DNA from 2 places in the Anaerosinus gibii genome. Region 2 is predicted to be linked to the other one. Evidence: riboswitches for the same ligand, from Rfam matches in the RefSeq annotation. Region 2 holds a riboswitch; the other holds the start of a gene.
What was found. A riboswitch is a leader RNA that binds a small molecule or an ion and turns the genes downstream of it on or off. The one in region 2 is predicted to bind FMN.
Positions count from the first base shown of each region.

Region 1: it holds a riboswitch for FMN, as region 2 does, so the genes downstream of both, ribB (3,4-dihydroxy-2-butanone-4-phosphate synthase) here and ribD (bifunctional diaminohydroxyphosphoribosylaminopyrimidine deaminase/5-amino-6-(5-phosphoribosylamino)uracil reductase RibD) in region 2, are expected to answer to the same signal.

Region 1 covers NZ_CP120678.1:2,065,252-2,068,668, forward strand. The annotation lists gene P3F81_RS09910 (Ppx/GppA phosphatase family protein) at 1-830, opposite strand, end outside; gene P3F81_RS09915 (N-acetylmuramoyl-L-alanine amidase) at 964-1,665, shown strand; FMN riboswitch at 1,711-1,849, shown strand; gene ribB (3,4-dihydroxy-2-butanone-4-phosphate synthase) at 1,914-2,558, shown strand; gene P3F81_RS09925 (nitroreductase family protein) at 2,619-3,149, opposite strand; gene queF (preQ(1) synthase) at 3,184-3,417, opposite strand, start outside.
Region 2 covers NZ_CP120678.1:1,254,515-1,257,931, forward strand. The annotation lists gene aroC (chorismate synthase) at 1-224, shown strand, start outside; gene P3F81_RS05995 (shikimate kinase) at 229-756, shown strand; gene aroB (3-dehydroquinate synthase) at 743-1,849, shown strand; FMN riboswitch at 1,913-2,025, shown strand; gene ribD (bifunctional diaminohydroxyphosphoribosylaminopyrimidine deaminase/5-amino-6-(5-phosphoribosylamino)uracil reductase RibD) at 2,126-3,211, shown strand; gene P3F81_RS06010 (riboflavin synthase) at 3,226-3,417, shown strand, end outside.

The DNA of each region.
Region 1 (3,417 bases), 810 kb from region 2:
AATGTGTTTAAAATAATCAATCCAGGCATCAACGTACGCAAACGATATGGTGCGATTCTCGAAATCACATCTAAAAGCTGCCGTGGAGCTTTTTCTCTTTCTTGCATTAACACCTCTGTAATTTGATAAACATCTTTTGATTCCAATTCATTACGCCATTGTAGATTTTGATAAAAATTCTGCTTTAATTTATTTACCGCTCTTACCGTTCCCCCCACTCCATACCCAAACTTATATTGCGCATGTGTAAAATCTTTATCATCCGTTTGCTCTAATTTTTCTAAAACAGCCCGTTCAATCTTCTCTTTTTCCTCTATTGTTGGATGTAATCCTACAATATAATCCCGATAAGCACTCAAAGACCCTATTTGTAAACTCAAAGCTTTCTGATAAATTCCTTTTTTATAGATGACCAATTCCGTACTACCGCCACCAATATCAATCAATATTCCATCTGATAATGATTGCAATCTTGATGCACCAATAAAACTTAACTTACCTTCTTCCTCTCCCGATATCACTTCTATTTTTAAATTTGTTTGTTGCTCAATTTCATCTACAGCTTCCCTACTATTTGATATATTACGAAATGCAGCTGTAGCAAATGCATATTTATTCTGCACATTAAAATTTTCTAAAATCATTCTATATTTATTTAAAACATGACATGCTTTCTCAATTCCTTGTTTAGACATCGCTCCATTTTTTACATAAGAAGCTAAACCAGTTGCATCTTTCTTATGCAATAAAACACGAAACTTAACATTTTCAACTTTATAAATCGTCATTCGAATTGTATTTGAGCCAATATCGATAACTCCATATACCAAGGCAATCTCTCCTAACTATGACACCGCTAACTACTTTGAAGTAAAATTCGACATGAACGTAAAAATTACCTTTGACCATAATTTAAATTGTAGTATAATTGATAAATATTGCGTAGATGGGAGAATTTTATCATTGTTAAACTATAAAAAAATTTTGTTTTTTATTTTCTGTCTTTGCTTTTTTCCAATATCCAGCTTCGCAAATACACCTGAATATTCAGATTCTGAAAAGTTCTCTATTATTTCTTTGTCAGAACTTGAAACGTTAGCCTATAACGCCAAACCAGCTTTATTAAAAGCAGCGCAAGCAAAAAATCGTCCCATTAAAATTTACCTACATTGGACTGGTATGCCTTATAGCGAATTATTTGATGCTTATCATATTAATATCGACTACGATGGAGCAATCTATTTATCAGGCAAAAGTTTATCTGAACTTCGTCCGCATACCTATATGCGGAATAGCGGAAGTATTGGGATTACAATAAATGCTGCTTATCAAGCGACGCCGGAAGACATAGGGCCCGAACCGCCGACCAAAGTTCAAATTGAGAATTTAGCCAAATCAATTGCAGTTCTCGCCTATGCGTTAGATATTCCAATTGATATTGAACACGTAATGACTCATGGAGAAGCTGGCGATAACGTCGATAGAATTTTCCCGCCTTATGAAAATAACGGAGTTCCTTATGGAATGTATGGGGACTTGCATTCTAAAGAAAGATGGGATTTGGCCATTTTACAAAATGATGATGAATTTGGCAGCGGAGGATCCACAATCCGAGCAAAAGCAAATCAATATCTCGTACAATTAAAATATCCAAAAAAGAAATAAATTCTTGACTTTACCCTTCCAAAGAGTATCATATAGTATTGTATGACTTATTCTCAGGGTAGGGTGAAATTCCCAATCGGCGGTAATCAATATTGAAAGTCCGCAAGCGTTTCTTTTTAGAAAGTCAGCAGAACCGGTGCGAATCCGGTACCGACAGTTAAAGTCTGGATGAAAGAGAGTAGGCAGTAATATTCTGTCTTTTTACTCACCCTTCTATAAGTCCAAATTATTATTTGGAGGAATTTTTGATGAAGGAAAATTTATTATCTCAATTCGGTACAGAAATTGAACGCGTTGAAAAAGCAATCCGCGCATTTCAACAGGGTAGGGGCGTCATCGTTGTCGATGATGAGAATCGCGAAAATGAAGGCGATTTAATTTTCGCTGCGGAAACTCTAACCAATGAGCAAATGGCAATGCAAATTCGCGATTGCAGTGGCATTGTTTGCCTTTGTTTAACAGAAGGCAAAATTGCTGAACTTGGAATCCCAATGATGGTTGAACATAATACGAGTCCTTTTGGCACAGGATTTACTGAATCAATTGAAGCGGTTATGGGTGTAACGACAGGAGTATCAGCGGCCGATCGCGTTACTACAGTCAAAGCTGCGATTGCCGATGGAGCCAAACCATCCGATTTAAATAGACCAGGACATGTGTTCCCGCTTCGTGCAAAACAAGGCGGTGTTCTTGAGCGTGACGGTCATACCGAAGCGACTGTCGATTTAGCAAGGCTTGCCGGATTGAAACCATGCGGTGTTCTTTGTGAGATAACAAACCCAGATGGAACAATGACTCGCTTACCAGGTCTTGTCGATTATGCAAAAAAACATAACTTTCCGATTGTAAGTATTCCTGATCTTATTGCATATCGCAAACAGTTTAATAAATAAACAAAACAGCTATGAGCCATCTCAATTGAGATATTTCATAGCTGTTTTTATTATCCATAATTAACGTATAAAATTTACGATGCAGTTGTGTTTTAATACCTCTTGTTTATGCATGTTCGGTTTATACCCGATTGCCAATGCACTAGAATAAATATATTCTTCGGGAATATTTAAGTCTTGTTTTAACTGACATCCTTCTTCGCTTTTAAATAAGGATTGAATAAACGGCAACCAACAACAGCCTATACCCTTTCTATCGCCAGCCAGCATCATATTACCAATCGTCGCATTCGCAGCATTAATCGTGTCTGTATCATCCTTTTGACTTGATACAATAATTAATGTCGGCGCCATCGAGATACTATTTTGCATCGCCCGATTATTACTTAATTCATCTTTCCATAATTGACGAATACGATTTAAAACTTCCGTTTTCTGAATAACGAGAAAATGCCAATTTTGAATTTGAATTGTATCTGACACAAATTGCCCAGCATCTAAAATATCACATAATTCATCCCCAACAATTTGCCTTGATTCAAATTGATAAACGCTTTTTCTTGTTAATACATTCGATAATAATTCATTCATCTTCCTAACCCCACTCTATCGAAGTTTCCCTATTTTAACGATTATCTACCCTATCCATACCAACTAAATCATGTGCTTTAAAACGTTCCCACGCCATTTCTTCGTATTTTGTTCCCGGTCTGCCATAATTACAATATGGGTCAATCGAAATTCCTCCACGCGGTAAAAATTTTCCCCAAACCTCTATATATTTAGGATCCATTTTAGCTATTAAATCCTTCATTATAATATTTACAACATCTTCATGGAATCCACCATGATTTCTAAA
Region 2 (3,417 bases):
CTACCTTGATGCGTCCATTAGCTTCGGTTGATATAAACTCTAAGGAAGAAGTAAAAGCGAATACAGAGCGAAGCGATGTTTGTGCAGTCTCTGCAGCCTCAGTAGTAGGCGAAGCAATGACGGCAATTGTGCTTGCGGAACTGTTAATTGAAAAGTTTGGTGGAGACAATATTTGTGACTTAAAGGCAGCAATAGATCATTACATAGCAAGAATAAATAGGTGATATGATGAAAAATGTTATATTAATTGGCTTTATGGGCACAGGAAAAACGAGTACTGGACGATTATTGGCTAATAGAGTAGGGTATTCTTTTATCGACACTGATAATAAGATTGAAGCTGTAAATAAGATGAGTATTCCGGAAATGTTTCAAAAATATGGAGAAAAATATTTTCGCGAAAGAGAAACAGAAGTTATCGAAACTATTGCCAAATATCATCATGCAGTTATCTCAACTGGCGGAGGTGTGGTTCTTAATCCACATAATATGAATTTGCTAAGCCAAAATGGAGTTGTTGTCTCACTAACTGCTTCAATTGATTCTATTTTAGAGAGAACTAGCAGAAGAAATTCACGTCCTTTATTAGAAACGGTTGATCGACGTAAGGTAATTGAAGAGTTGCTAAAAGCTCGTATAGAATTTTATCATAAAGCGGATTGTGTGATTGATACAAGCAATATTTCGCCGTTACAAGTAACAGATAAAATCATTGATTTTATGAGAAAAGGGGGGATTTTACGTGCAAGAGGTTAGCGTTGTGCTTGGTAGTCAGAGTTACGATATTCATATTGGTGAAGGCTTTTTGGACCAATTAGAAGTACTGATGCAATCCTTTTCTTTTTCAAAGCGAGGCTTGTTAATTTCAGATAGTAATGTAGCGCTTTTATATGGGGATAAACTATTAAATATCCTGAATCAAAATGGGTTTGCATTCGATTTGTTTGTTGTTCATGCAGGTGAGCAGGCAAAATCATTTAATATCGCACAAAAAATTTATACGAAAGTAATTGAATTGGGGTTAGATAGAAAATCTCCGATAATCGCATTAGGCGGGGGCGTGGTTGGAGATTTAACAGGCTTTATTGCTGCTACTTATTTGCGTGGTGTACCATTTATACAGATTCCAACCAGCCTATTAGCGCAAGTAGATTCAAGTGTAGGTGGAAAGGTTGCAATTAATCACGGGTTAGGTAAAAATTTGATTGGTGCTTTTTATCAACCTAAATTTGTTCTGATTGATTTAGAGATATTAGAAACACTTCCGCAACGTGAAATTTATTCAGGATTAGCGGAAATTATTAAATATGGGATTATTGCTGACGATAAGTTTTTTGATTATTTAGATACAAATAGTCAAAAAATATTGGAACTTGATAAAAATACATTATCTCATATAATTCGGCGTTCATGTGAGATAAAGGCAGATGTGGTGAGTAAAGATGAAAAGGAAGCTGGACTGCGGATTATTTTGAATTTTGGGCATACAATTGCGCATGCGGTTGAAAGTGATACTGGTTATAAAAAATATAATCATGGTGAAGCAGTTGGGATAGGAATGCATGGAGCCGCCTTATTAAGTCTCTATTTAGGGCTTATTGATGAAACGGTTTTAAATAGAGTCATTCAGATTATACAAAAATTTCAGTTGCCTTTATATGCTTTTGATTGTACGGTTGAAAACTTATTTGAATTTATTGGTCGGGATAAAAAAGTGACGAGTGGTAAAGTAAAGTGGGTATTGATGAACTCGATTGGGCAGGTAATTATTCGTAATGATATTTCAGATGACTTAGTAAAAAGAGTTTTATCTGAAATTGTAAAATCTTCCGATAGTAAGAATCTATGATAAATTTACTTGATTATTTTGGTGCACGATGTTAGAATCTAATTATTATTTATATATAATTTAAGCAGTCTTTGGGGAAGGTGAAACTCCTTACCGGCGGTAAAGCCCGCGAGCCTTTTGGCAGATTCGGTGAAATTCCGAGGCCGACAGTATAGTCTGGATGAAAAAAGACTTAGCTTATAGGAATTTTTATTTACTATAGGTATGTCTGTCTGAGGCTGTTAAAAGGGATGAATCTCTTTTTAATAGTCTCTTTATTTTTAGGGAGATGATTTAATGGATGAAATTTATATGCGTGAAGCATTAAGAATCGCTGCCTATGCATCAGGGCGAACAACGCCAAATCCATTAGTTGGTGCCGTTATTGTAAAAGATAATCGAATTGTGGGACAAGGCTGGCATAGAAAAGCTGGAACAGAGCATGCTGAAATTCATGCGCTACACCAAGCAGGAGAGTTAGCAAAAGGTGCAGATATTTATGTTACGTTAGAACCGTGTTCGCATTATGGAAAAACACCACCTTGCTGCCAAGCGATAATAAAAGCAGGGATAAAAAGAGTCATTGTAGCGATGACTGATCCGAACCCACTGGTTGCAGGAAATGGATTAAAAGAATTAAAAGCAGCAGGAATTGAAGTGGTTGAGGGTGTATGTCGCGATGAGGCAGAGAAACTAAATGAAGTTTTTCTAAAGTGGATTGTACATAAAATGCCCTTTATTGTCGTAAAAACGGCGATGACTTTAGATGGAAAAATTGCAACTGTTTCTGGGGATTCAAAATGGATAACAAATGAAAAATCACGTAAATTCGTACATCAATTACGTGATTTATATGATGGAATTTTAGTTGGAATTGGGACTGTTTTAGCTGATAATCCTACGTTAACAACAAGACTAGACCACTTGGGAAAAAATCCAGTTCGCATCATTGTCGATAGCAAGGCACGAATTCCCTTAGATTCTATTGTTATAACGAATAAAAGTGCACATACTATTCTTGCGGTTACAGAAAGAGCATCTCAAGAAAAAATCGCGGCTTTACTTCAAGTAGGAATTGAAGTGATTGTGACGAAGGAAAAAGCTGATCAAGTTGATTTAAGTGATCTACTTAAAATTTTAGCTGAAAAAAATATTTGTAGTATCTTGGTTGAGGGTGGTTCAAGAATAAATTATTCATTTTTTGTTGAACATTTAGTGGATAAGGTGCATTGCTTTATTGCACCTAAAATTATTGGCGGAACAGATGCAGCTTCTCCGATAGGCGGAAAAGGAACTTTTTATATGAAAGATGCCTATCAGTTAAATGATATTACTACGGAGCGCTTTGATGAAGATATTTTAATTACCGGCTATGTAAGATAAGGAGGCATAGGTTATTGTTTACAGGGCTTATTGAAGAATTAGGAATCGTAAAGGCAATTCAATCTGGTGCTAAATCAATTCAACTTACAATTACGGCAAAAAAAGTGCTTGAAGATGTAAAAATAGGAGACAGTATTGCAGTCAATGGAACTTGCCTTACGGTTGTTCGTTATAATCAACATGACTTTACAGCGGATGTTATGCCA